DNA from 2 places in the Anaerobacillus sp. ABA4_114 genome. Region 1 is predicted to be linked to the other one. Evidence: predicted binding sites of a transcription regulator. Region 1 holds the regulator's gene; the other holds the start of a gene.
The links. The regulator Rex, encoded in region 1, represses fermentation and respiration genes when NADH is low (regulators of the CRP and FNR family bind a similar motif). The targets are predictions, from matches to a motif close to TTGTGAAATATTTCACAA.

Region 1 (6,553 bases):
ACTATTACGTATCGAAATCTATCATCAAAGAGAATCAGAACGCAGATTGATATTAAGACCTTTCGGGGACTTTTATGAATCTGTTTGTAAGGAGTTGCAAGATGAGAGTACTAGCCATTGATTCATCTAACTATGTAATGGGTGTCGCTGTGATGGTAGATGATATTATCGTAGGCGAACTGATTACAAACTTAAAGAAGAATCACTCGATTCGACTGATGCCAGCGATCGAAGAGTTATTAGAAGAGGTCGGGGTAAAGCCGAATGAGCTCGATCGTATCGTCGTTGCTGAAGGGCCCGGCTCGTATACTGGACTTCGCATTGGCGTGAGTATTGCTAAAACGTTAGCTTGGACGTTAAACATACCACTTGTAGGCGTATCGAGTCTCGAAGTTCTCGCCCAAAGTGGACGCTATTTCGACGGAGCTATCGTGCCATTCTTCGATGCGAGAAGAGGACAAGTCTATAATGGGGTATTTGAGAAAGGCATGCCACATCCTGTAAGAAAGAGTGACGATCAGATCGTATTGTTTGAAGAGTGGCTTAAAGTAAATAAAGAAAGCCATGATCAATTCCTATTCATTAGCAATGATCTATCGAATCACAAAGAAACGATTGAAAGTATACTTGGCGATAAAGCGATCTTTGCCCCTATTAGTAGTACCAATGCTCGTCCATCCGAGCTTGCTGTGCTAGGAGCGAAGAAGGAACCGGTTGAGGATGTACACGCGTTTAAACCGAATTACGTAAGGATGGCAGAGGCGGAAGCTAAATGGCTCGCTTCGCAGGAAAAGTAGGGGATTCGTAATGGAAAAGACGATATCGTTTCGTTCGATGACTGTGGAAGATATTGAAGCTGTCATGGAGATTGAGAAAGCAACGTTTCCAACGCCGTGGAGTCGGTCTGCTTTTTACAATGAAGTGGTTGTGAATCAGTTTGCTACTTACCTTTTACTCGAAGTCGGTGAAGAAATCGCTGGATACTGCGGCGTATGGGTGATTATTGATGAAGCCCATATTACGAACATCGCCCTGCATCCAGACTATAGAGGAATGAAGTTAGGCGAAGCGTTGATGAGTAAAGCGATTCGTTTTGCGAAATCGCGGGGAGCGTTGACCATGACGCTTGAAGTTAGAGTGTCGAATACAGTTGCACAGAATTTATATAAGAAACTAGGTTTTGTAGAAGGAGGCATCCGCAAAGGTTATTATTCAGATAACCAGGAGGATGCACTAGTAATGTGGGTGAATTTAAATGGAAAATAAATCAGAAATCATACTAGGAATCGAAACAAGCTGTGATGAAACAGCGGTTTCGATCGTTAAAGGCGGAACAGAAGTTCTTTCTAACGTCGTGGCTTCGCAAATTGAAAGTCATAAGCGTTTTGGTGGTGTCGTACCTGAGATCGCATCTCGTCATCATGTAGAGGAAATGACGGTTATTTTAGAAGAAGCACTTCGAAAGGCTGAAGTGACGATGGACGATATCGATGCGATCGCCGTTACGGAAGGACCAGGATTAGTAGGAGCCTTGTTAATTGGAGTGAACACAGCGAAAGCGTTAGCGTTCGCTCATCAAAAGCCTCTAATTGGAACCCATCATATCGCCGGGCATATCTATGCGAATCAGCTTGTCTCTGAGCTTAAGTATCCATTGCTATCTCTCGTTGTCTCAGGAGGGCATACAGAGCTTGTTTATATGGAATCTGAAGGAGAGTTCACGTTGATAGGAGAAACGCGTGATGACGCTGCAGGAGAAGCCTATGACAAAGTGGCGAGAACGTTGAAGCTGCCATACCCAGGTGGACCGCATATCGATCGTCTTGCACAAGAAGGCACGGAGTCGGTACCGCTTCCTCGTGCATGGCTTGAGAAAGGGTCTTATGATTTCAGCTTTAGTGGATTGAAATCTGCCGTAATCAACACCGTTCATAACGCAAAGCAGCGTAATGAGGAGATCAAGCCTGAAGATCTAGCGGCAAGCTTTCAAGCAGCCGTAGTCGATGTCCTCGTAACGAAAACGAAGCGAGCGGCTGAAGAGTATGATGTGAAACAAGTGCTACTTGCTGGGGGAGTTGCGGCGAACAAAGGTCTTCGAACGGCATTAAAAGAAGCCTTTAAGGATTCAGAGATCGAGCTAATCATTCCACCTCTTCATTATTGTACAGATAATGCGGCGATGATTGCTGCAGCAGGTACCATTTCCTATCGAAAAGGGAAGCGTTCTTCCTTACACCTTAATGCAAATCCGGGATTAGAACTGGGAATCTAGTCCCGGTTTTTTTGTTTCTAATTATCCACAAGCAGTGAATATTGTGGACATATTGTCCTATATCTGAAACGAAGGGGATTTCTGCTGTGGGTAAAGATTTGTGGATAACAATTCATTTAACTGTGGATAATGTTGATAAATTAGAAATATCTCGTTAAATAAACACACATTCTGTGTATAAGTATGTGGATTGTGTGAATATGTCGGAAAATTTTATATCTAAAGAAAAAACAGTCCACTGTGGACTGTTTACGCTTCTTGAAGTTCTCCCCATTCTTCCATGAGTTCTTCTGTTCTCGTTCTTAATTTATCGAGCTCTTCATTTAAGACCATCACCTTCTCATGATCTTCAAACACTTCAGGAATACAGAGTTCTGCTTCTATTTCGTCGATTCTAGCTTCTGCCGAATCAATTTCTTTTTCAATTTCGTCGATCCGCCTTAAGATTTGTCTTTCCTGGCGTTTTGCTTCTTTATCTTGTTGAAAACTAGATTTTCCAGAAACTTCGGGCGCACTCGATTGTTCCTGCTGTTCAAGAGCGGCGAGTTCAGCGAGTTCCTCTTTCTTTTCTACATAGTAATCATAGTCACCGAGGTATGATGTGACACCTTCAGTGGATAACTCAAGGACACGAGTGGCGATTCGATTGATGAAGTACCGATCGTGTGAAACGAACAAGATCGTTCCAGGGAACTGGATGAGCGCTTCTTCTAAAATTTCTTTACTATCTAAATCAAGGTGGTTCGTCGGTTCGTCGAGTATAAGGAGGTTTGACTTTTGCATCATCAGCTTAGAGAGCGCGAGTCTACCTTTTTCTCCACCGCTTAGTTCGGATACAATCTTCAATACATCATCGCCGCTGAAAAGGAAGCGGCCTAATACTGCACGGATATCCTTTTCATCGGTTAATGGGAAGTCATCCCATAGTTCGTTAAGGACAGTTTTATTGGATGTGAGATTCGTTTGCTCCTGATCATAGAACCCGACCTGAACATTACTTCCGAAGTTTAAATCTCCGCCTAGGAGGGTTTTTCCTGAGACGATCGCCTGCAGCAGCGTCGATTTTCCGATTCCGTTCGGACCAACGAGTGCAACGCTTTCCTGGCGTTTCAAGTCGAACGTAAGCTGATCGTTGATCACCGTATCCGGGTAGCCGATCGATAACTCTCGCACACTCAGTACATCGTTACCTGTTTGCTTGTCGATCCTAAACGAAATGTTGGCTGATTTCTCATCGCCTTTTGGCTTATCGATCCGCTCCATCTTTTCAAGCTGCTTTCTTCTACTTTGAGCACGCTTTGTCGTAGAGGCGCGGACGATGTTTTTCTGAACAAAGTCTTCTAGTTTTGCGATTTCCTTTTGCTGCTTCTCAAACTCTTTAAGCTGCTGCTCATAGCGCCGATCTTTCTCTTCTAAATAGAAGCTATAATTTCCTTCGAATCGTTCTGCACGGTTTCTTGAGATCTCATATACCTTGTTCACGATTTTATCGAGAAAATAGCGGTCGTGAGAAACGATGAGGATGGCACCTGTGTAGCCTGTTAAATAACCCTCGAGCCATGTGAGTGTTTGGATATCAAGATGGTTTGTCGGCTCATCCAGAATGAGTAGCTCAGGTTTTGTAAGTAAGAGTTTACCGAGCGCCAGGCGCGTCTTTTGCCCTCCACTTAGACTAGAAATCGGTGTTTTATAATCGAAATCTTTGAAGTTAAGCCCGTGAAGGACCGTACGAATATCCGCTTCGTATTTGTAGCCGCCTTTGTCTTTGAAAGCGACCTGAAGCTGGTCATATTCTTTCATGATACGCTGGTATTCCTGCTCATTTTCATAGATAGATGGGTCACCCATCTTCTCTTCGTACCGTCGAAGTTCTTTTTCCATACGACGTAGTTCTTCAAAGACGCTAAGCATTTCATCCCAGATCGATAGGTTCGATTCGAGGCCCGTGTCCTGAGCCATGTATCCAATCCGTACATCTTTCGGTTTGATGATATCTCCTGAATCATAGGAGAGCTGCCCTGTGATGAGTTTTAGAAGAGTAGACTTTCCGGCACCGTTTCGACCAACGAGTGCCACACGGTCTCTCGATTGTACTTCTAGCTTAATATTAGATAAAATAGGGTCAGCACCAAATGATTTTGATACGCCATTTACTTGTAGTGCGATCATTGTTTGTTCACCTCGAATTTCTCTCTTCTCGTTGTATGTTGAATCGAGCGATTTGCTTGATCTACCATTCGATTACGTTCCTTTAAGTTTATCGTAGTGAGGACAAGGTGGGCAACTACAGGAATGTTCATTAAATGGTAATAAAAATTCTTGTTAAAAAACAGCAAAAAGGATAGAAATGGTGTATAGTCACAAGTAGCAGCATTCCATTTAACCTTCTATCATCTATAGAAGAAAGGGGCAGCCATGAGTTCATTTACTCATTTTAATAAAGAAGGCCGCGCACAGATGGTCGATATTACAGAGAAAACTCCGACTGCTCGTACAGCGGTTGCCAAAACGAGCGTGAAGGTTAGTGAAGAAATTTATACTGGTATCAAAGACGGAAATATGAAGAAAGGCGATGTGCTTCAAGTCGCCCAAATTGCCGGGATTATGGCAGCAAAAAAAACGTCTGATCTCATCCCTATGTGTCATCCGATAGCGCTTTCTGGCGTTGACCTTCATTTCGACTGGGAAGTGAGCGCTTCCTTTTATGAGCTTACGATTGAAGCTCATGTGAAAACAAAAGGAAGTACCGGAGTAGAAATGGAAGCGCTGACGGCAGCATCAGCGGCGGCATTAACCGTGTACGATATGTGCAAAGCGCTGGATAAAGGCATCGTTATCGGGGAAACCTATCTCCTTACAAAAACAGGGGGAAAAAGCGGGGATTACAAGCGCGAGTAGGACAACCATAGATTGAGCGCGGAGGTCAATGTGGAGGGTGTTTATGGATATTGATCAAACAAAAATTCCGCAAGCGACAGCAAAACGACTGCCGCTCTATTATCGCTATTTAAAAAATCTTAGTGCATCTGGTAAACAGCGGGTAAGTTCTGCTGAATTGAGCGATGCGATAAAGGTAGATTCTGCTACCATACGAAGAGATTTTAGTTATTTCGGTGCTCTTGGTAAAAAAGGGTATGGGTATAATGTTCATTATCTGTTATCTTTCTTTAGTAAGACCCTAGATCAAGATGAAACGACCAGGGTAGCTCTAGTAGGAGTAGGTAACCTTGGGACAGCGTTTCTGCACTACAATTTCATTAAGAATAACAATACGAAGATCGAACTGGCATTTGATGCGGATGCTGCAAAAGTAAACCAAGAAATTGGTGGTATTCCGGTTTACCATATCGATCAGTTTAAAGAACAGGTGAAGAAGAACGACATCTCAGTCGTTATCCTTACAGTACCCGTTCATGCTGCTCAGTCGATTGCAGATCAGATGGACGAGGCTGGAATTAAAGGGATTCTGAACTTTACGCCAGCACGTTTGACCGTACCAGATCATATTCGAGTGCACCATATTGATCTGGCTGTTGAACTGCAGGCTCTCGTGTATTTTATGAAGCATTATCCTGTATAAACTTACAATCTTAAGGAGGTGACACGCATGGGAATGGGTGGCGCAAGTATCGCTCTAGTTGCAGTTGTTGCTTTGATCATTTTTGGACCTAAGAAACTACCTGAGCTTGGTAAAGCAGCAGGTAACACACTTCGTGAGTTCAAGAACGCAACAAAAGGTCTAGCAGATGACGACGATGATACGAACGATAAGAAAAAAAACGAACAGTAATCGGTTAGGACGGATAGGGAATGGATGAACAAAAACAATCCATCTATGATCACATAGAAGAATTAAGAAAACGAATCATCATCACAGTCGTCGTCTTAATTCTCTCCTTTATTGCGGGACTATTCATCGCAAAGCCGGTCATCGTCTTTCTCCAGAATGCTCCTGAAGCACAGGGGATTCCGATGAACGCTTTTACATTAACAGACCCGTTAAAGGTTTATTTCAGCTTTGCGTTCCTGGTTGCTTTCATTATGACATCGCCCATCGCTCTCTATCAGCTATGGGCTTTTGTTTCGCCAGGACTTTATGATAATGAACGGAAAGTAACGTTATCGTATATCCCAGCAGTCTTTCTCCTCTTTCTTGGAGGAGTTTCATTTTCATATTTCGTCCTGTTTCCTTTTGTCATCGACTTTGTCGGGAATTTGGCAGAAAGCCTCAACATTCAGGAAATGTACGGCGCAAATCAATACTTCACTTTCTTGTTTCAG
Region 2 (6,553 bases), 3.6 Mb from region 1:
GTTCCATATGCAGATTTCGTAACAACAACGACTCACAAGACGCTTCGCGGTCCACGCGGTGGAATGATTCTTTGTAAAGAAGAATTCGCGAAGAAGATCGATAAGTCTATGTTCCCAGGTCTTCAAGGCGGTCCTCTCATGCACGTGATCGCTGCAAAGGCAGTGGCTTTTGGAGAAGCACTATCTGATGAATTCAAGCAATACTCTGAGAACATCATCAAGAATGCTAGAAAACTAGCTTCTTCTCTTGAAAAGGAAGGCATTAACCTAGTCTCAAATGGAACGGATAACCATCTCGTACTATTAGACCTTCAAAGCTTAGACATTACTGGAAAAGTTGCTGAAAAAGCGCTTGATGATATCGGTATTACTACGAATAAAAATACAATTCCGTTCGATCCACAAAGTCCTTTCGTAACGAGCGGACTCCGTATCGGAACGGCTGCAGTTACGTCACGTGGCTTCGGTGAGCAAGAAATGGAAGAAATCGCAAGTATCATGAGCGACGTTCTTCACAACATTGAAGACGAAGCTGTGCTTAAGAAAGCGGAGCAGCGTGTCATTGATCTAACAAATAAATTTCCAATGTATGAAGATCTTTCCTATTAATAGTAAAGATTGAAAACACCCAGGGGCTATCGAGTACATTCGATAGCCTTTTTTTACTGTCTTCGCATTGCATATGACCTATTTTCGATCAATGAGTGCGAATATTTTATCATCTTAGAAAACCTTGAATAAGTCCTCGTTTTTCTGTAAAATTGCGAAGAAGATTGTGGAACGATACTAAAATGAGAAGGGGAGATTGTACAAATGGGTAAAGTATACGTGTTCGATCATCCATTGATTCAGCATAAGCTTACATACATTCGAGACGAGAAAACAGGCACTAAGGAATTTCGTGAATTGGTCGATGAAGTTGCTGCTCTGATGGCTTATGAAATTACGAGAGAACTTCCAACTGAGGAAGTCATTGTGAAGACTCCTGTAACTGAAGCGAAATCGAAAGTCCTTTCAGGTAAAAAACTCGGACTTGTTCCGATTCTAAGAGCTGGACTCGGTATGACAGACGGAATCCTTAAGCTTATTCCTGCTGCAAAAGTAGGACACGTTGGACTTTACCGTGACCCTGAAACACTTCAGCCGGTTGAATACTACGTAAAGCTCCCTGCAGACATTGAGGAACGTGAATTCATCGTGATCGACCCGATGCTTGCTACTGGCGGATCCGCTGTTGAAGCGATCAACTCGATCAAGAAGCGCGGTGCACAAAACATCAAGATGATGTGCTTGATCGCAGCTCCAGAAGGTGTTGAACTTCTTCAAGAAGCTCATCCAGATGTAGACATTTTCATCGCTGGTCTCGATGAAAAACTAAACGAAAAAGGATATATTGTTCCTGGACTAGGCGACGCTGGTGATCGTCTTTATGGAACGAAGTAATCGAGAACCTCTCCAACATGGAGAGGTTTTTCTTTTGCTATCAGAAATGTAGTGACTTCCGCTCCAGGATGCTCGCTTTCCGCGGGGCAGAGGGAGCCTCCTCGTCTCTAACGCTCCTGCGGACCCGTCCCGCACATTCCGCAGGAGTCGACCATCCTTCCCCTCCAAATCAATGTCACTAAACTTCACTCAAACCCGGTCCTTTTAAAAGCAAATTAGTGACAGAAGTAAAAAGTAGTTACTTGAACGTTGAAGGAAAGGTTAGCTTCGCTTTATCTTGTTGGGGTCTGTACTATTCACAAACTGAAAAGATTATAAAAATCTTACAAGCTAACCCTCTTCTAATTAGAACGGTTTTTGTTTTAAAAACTGTCCCACTCACATAAAATGTGAAAAAAAAGTGACAATATTGTTCGAGTTTATCCGCTAAATTTTACCTCTTTTCTATATAAGGTTTCGCAGAAGACTTGAAAGCGTTATAATCCTTGTGTATATGGGGATTTTGGGACGCATTTCGATTTGTGAAGTTCATCACACCATTTGCTTGAAACACATTGACATGGTTGGATGCCTATTGTATCCTTACAAAGGGTATAGTGATAAGGTTTTCATCCGCACAGGAGAGACGATCTCTCCCTAAACTAACCTCAACAGAAAAGGGGCGCTTCATTTGAAGGCGATGGCACTTTACTCAACCATCCTGTCTTACCTTGTCGGATCGATACTCACAGGGATCTTCCTTGGAAAATGGATGGACAGCCTTTTCGACACTTTTCCACTTTTTCTTGTCATCGGACTCCTATTAGGGCTCGGTGGAGGAATATATGGACTAGTTCGTCTTCTACATAAGTTTACAGGGGAAGATTAAATGACAGAATATAAACAACATTTCCGCCGCTACTTACAATACACCCTGTATCTGCTCGCAATCTTCGTTCTAGGTTGGGGAGTTACCTCAAGCAAAGCATTATTCCTCGGGTTAATACTAGGAACCATATTTAGTATTTATAACCTATTCAACATGTTCCGTAAAATAAATCGACTTGGACAAGCTGCTGAAGAAGGGAAGAAAGCAAAATCTCTCGGCTTCTTAACAAGGTTAGCTGTGGCTGGACTAGCTGTTGCAATCGCGACTCGATATCCGGAACTGTTCAACTTGCTAGGTGTGGTAATTGGGTTGATGGTGACCTACATTATCATTCTCATAGATTCAATACTTCAAATACGCTTTAAGTAGGAAGAGAGGTGAAAAGCTGTTGGAACATAATGCACCTACAACTGGCGAAATATTAGGCATTACTTTTAATCTTTCCAATGTACTCATGATTACGATCGCATCCGCTATCGTTTTCATCCTTGCAGTTGTAGCAACTCGCTCACTAGCAATGCGACCAACTGGTTTGCAGAACTTTATCGAGTGGGTGATGGACTTTGTGAAAGGTCTGATCTCAAGCACCATGGACTGGCAAACAGGAGGACGATTCTTGTTTCTTGGGATGACGCTACTCATGTATATCTTCGTCTCAAACATGCTTGGTCTTCCATTCGCCATTTCGTTTAATGACGAACTATGGTGGAAGTCTCCAACTGCAGACCCGACGATCACGCTGACACTAGCAACGATGGTCGTGGTGCTCACACACTATTACGGTGTGAAAATGAAAGGTGCAAAGGAATACGGTAAAGGATTCTTTACCCCAATGAAATTCCTATTTCCTTTCAAGTTAATCGAGGAATTTTCAAACACATTGACGCTTGGTCTTCGTCTTTACGGAAACATTTTTGCCGGTGAGATCTTGCTTGGACTCCTAGCTGGACTTGGAGCTGCAGGAATCGGCGGAGCGCTTGGAGCCTTTCTTCCTATGCTCGCATGGCAAGGATTCAGTATCTTTGTCGGTACAATTCAGGCGTTTATCTTTGTAATGCTAACCATGGTTTACATGGCACACAAAGTGGCAGACGACCACTAAAAAACAGTATTAATGAACTTTTCATTATATAAAAAATCTATTTTTATGAATATTAAGGAGGAAATTTAGCATGGGTTTAATCGCAGCTGCAATTGCAGTAGGTCTAGCGGCAGTAGGTGCCGGTATTGGTAACGGTCTTATCGTAGGACGTACAGTAGAGGGAATCGCTCGTCAACCAGAACTTAGAGGTACTCTTCAAACTACAATGTTCATCGGTATCGCACTAGTTGAGGCACTTCCGATCATCGGTGTAGTAATCGCATTTATCGTAATGGGTCAATAATTACTTACGAAACTTTATAGAAAAATCGTAACGTTTCATGATGGCGGAGAAAGTTTCGAAATGAAACCTTCGCCATTCGTTTTGTATGATCTCTGAAGGGAGTGAACACGTTGTTCAACAGTCTAATTCTTGGAGCTGGCACAGGGATTCACGCTGGTGATATCCTTTATCAGCTTTTCGCATTTATCGTGCTTCTTGCTCTATTGAAAAAGTTCGCTTGGGGCCCGTTGATGGGTATCATGAAAGAACGAGAGCAGCATATCGCTAGTGAAATCGAATCTGCTGAAAAGAACCGTAAAGAAGCTGAAGCTTACTTAAATGAACAGCGCGAAGAAATGAAGCGTGTTCGTCAAGAAGCGCAAACTATGCTTGAGAACCAAAAGAAAATGGCTGACCAAAAAGGTCAGGAAATGATTGAAGCAGCACGTCTTGAGGCTGAACGCTTGAAAGAAGCAGCAACAGCTGACATCGCTCGTGAACGTGAAACTGCTGTAGCATCACTGCGCGAGCAGGTTGCATCTCTATCTGTAATGATCGCTTCCAAAGTTGTTGAGAAGGAACTGGACGAGCGTTCACAGCAGAAGCTGATCGATGACTACCTTTATCAGGCAGGCGGTCAGAAATGAGCAGGGACCTTGAAGTAATCGCAAAACGTTATGCTAACGCTCTTTTTGAAATTGCTCATGAGCAAGGAACCGTTGAGCAAGTGAAGCAAGAGCTTGCAGTCGTTAACGATGTATTCAATGAAACTGACGACTTGATGGAAGTGTTCGCACATCCTAAGTTTACAAATGCGCAAAAGAAAGAAGTCATCCAAAACAGCTTTGGAAAGTCACTTTCAGCGCCAGTTTTAAATACGCTTCTCACATTGGTTGAACGAGATCGTATCGCGATCGTTTTCGATCTCATCAACCACTATCATATGTTCGCAAATGAGCAGCAGCAAACAGCTGCAGCTAAAGTGTATTCTGTAATGCCTCTTTCAGAGGAAGAGCAGAACAAGATCTCTGCAGTTTTTGCAGAACGAGTAGGCAAGAAAACACTTCAAATCGAAAACGTGATCGACCCAACTTTGATCGGTGGTATCAAAGTACGTGTCGGAAATCGCATTTTTGATGGAAGTATCAGCGGTAAACTTAAACGCATGGAACGTCAATTAGTTTCAGCGAAAGGCTAGAAGATAGGGGTGAATATGCATGAGCATCAATGCTGAAGAAATCAGTACTCTGATAAAGCAACAGATCTCAGATTATCAAGCTGATATTAAAGTTGATGATGTAGGTACCGTAATCCAAATCGGTGACGGTATCGCTCGTGCCCACGGTCTTGATAACGTGATGGCAGGAGAACTTGTTGAATTTTCAAATGGTGTAATGGGTATGGCTCAGAACCTGGAAGAAAATAACGTAGGTATCATTATTCTTGGACCTTACACGGATATTCGTGAAGGTGACGAAGTTCGTCGTACTGGCCGTATTATGGAGGTTCCAGTTGGTGAAGAGCTTCTTGGCCGTGTTGTTAACCCTCTTGGACAGCCTGTTGATGGACAGGGTCCACTTGGTACTTCAAAAACACGCCCAATCGAAAGTCCGGCTCCAGGTGTTATGGATCGTAAATCCGTACACGAGCCTCTTCAAACAGGAATCAAAGCAATTGACTCTCTTATTCCAATCGGACGTGGACAGCGTGAGTTGATCATCGGTGACCGTCAGACTGGTAAGACATCAATTGCGATCGATACAATTCTTAACCAAAAAGAAGAAGACATGATCTGTATCTATGTTGCGATCGGGCAAAAAGAATCTACGGTTCGTGGTGTTGTTGAAACACTTCGTAAGCAGGGTGCACTTGATTACACAATCGTTGTAACTGCATCTGCATCTCAGCCGGCTCCACTTCTTTTCCTAGCACCATATGCTGGTGTAACGATGGGTGAAGACTTCATGTATAACGGCAAGCACGTTCTTGTTGTATACGATGACTTAACAAAGCAGGCTTCTGCATACCGTGAACTTTCCCTATTGCTACGTCGTCCTCCAGGTCGTGAAGCATATCCAGGGGATGTATTCTATCTTCACTCCCGCTTACTTGAGCGTGCAGCGAAGCTTAGTGATGCAAAAGGAGGCGGCTCACTAACAGCCCTTCCATTTATTGAAACGCAAGCTGGTGACGTATCAGCTTATATCCCAACAAACGTTATTTCCATCACGGATGGACAGATCTTCCTTCAATCTGACCTCTTCTTCTCGGGTGTACGTCCGGCGGTTAACGCAGGTCTTTCCGTATCCCGTGTAGGTGGATCCGCTCAGATTAAAGCGATGAAGAAGGTTGCGGGTACACTCCGTCTTGACCTTGCATCTTATCGTGAACTAGAAGCATTTGCTCAGTTTGGTTCTGACCTTGATAAAGCGACTCAGGCTAAGCTAAACCGTGGTGCACGTACAGTTGAAGTACTGAAGCAGGGACTTAACAAGCCGCTAGCAGTAGAGAAGCAGGTTGCGATCCTTTACGCATTGACTCGCGGATTCCTTGATGATATTCCTGTTGAAGACATTCAGCGTTTTGAATCAGAAATGATGACTTGGATCGAACACAATAAGAAAGATCTTTTCAATACAATTCGCGAAACAAAAGCTCTTCCAGACGAAAAAGAATTCAACGCAGCAATCGAAGAATTCAAAAAGAGCTTCGCAGTTTCTGAATAAGAGGGATGCGGCGGAAACGCCGCGGCCAGCTTAAAAGGTGGTGAAAATGAGTGGCATCTTTACGCGATATTAAGTCGAGAATTACATCGACTAAGAAGACAAAGCAGATTACAAAAGCGATGCAGATGGTTTCAGCAGCGAAGCTTAACCGT

Region 2: the regulator Rex is predicted to act here: its motif matches at 1,963-1,980, upstream of ACXAEY_RS01670 (AtpZ/AtpI family protein).

What each region holds. Positions count from the first base shown of each region.
Region 1 is NZ_JBSWUM010000001.1:3,939,906-3,946,458, reverse strand. Features, by position in the region: gene tsaE (tRNA (adenosine(37)-N6)-threonylcarbamoyltransferase complex ATPase subunit type 1 TsaE) at 1-121, shown strand, start outside; gene tsaB (tRNA (adenosine(37)-N6)-threonylcarbamoyltransferase complex dimerization subunit type 1 TsaB) at 102-797, shown strand; gene rimI (ribosomal protein S18-alanine N-acetyltransferase) at 808-1,266, shown strand; gene tsaD (tRNA (adenosine(37)-N6)-threonylcarbamoyltransferase complex transferase subunit TsaD) at 1,256-2,272, shown strand; gene ACXAEY_RS20405 (ABC-F family ATP-binding cassette domain-containing protein) at 2,522-4,441, opposite strand; gene moaC (cyclic pyranopterin monophosphate synthase MoaC) at 4,688-5,170, shown strand; gene ACXAEY_RS20395 (redox-sensing transcriptional repressor Rex) at 5,214-5,852, shown strand; gene ACXAEY_RS20390 (twin-arginine translocase TatA/TatE family subunit) at 5,880-6,062, shown strand; gene tatC (twin-arginine translocase subunit TatC) at 6,083-6,553, shown strand, end outside.
Region 2 is NZ_JBSWUM010000001.1:328,864-335,416, forward strand. Features, by position in the region: gene glyA (serine hydroxymethyltransferase) at 1-609, shown strand, start outside; gene upp (uracil phosphoribosyltransferase) at 814-1,443, shown strand; gene ACXAEY_RS01670 (AtpZ/AtpI family protein) at 2,123-2,311, shown strand; gene ACXAEY_RS01675 (ATP synthase subunit I) at 2,312-2,680, shown strand; gene atpB (F0F1 ATP synthase subunit A) at 2,700-3,413, shown strand; gene atpE (F0F1 ATP synthase subunit C) at 3,484-3,696, shown strand; gene atpF (F0F1 ATP synthase subunit B) at 3,807-4,322, shown strand; gene ACXAEY_RS01695 (F0F1 ATP synthase subunit delta) at 4,319-4,873, shown strand; gene atpA (F0F1 ATP synthase subunit alpha) at 4,893-6,401, shown strand; gene ACXAEY_RS01705 (F0F1 ATP synthase subunit gamma) at 6,452-6,553, shown strand, end outside.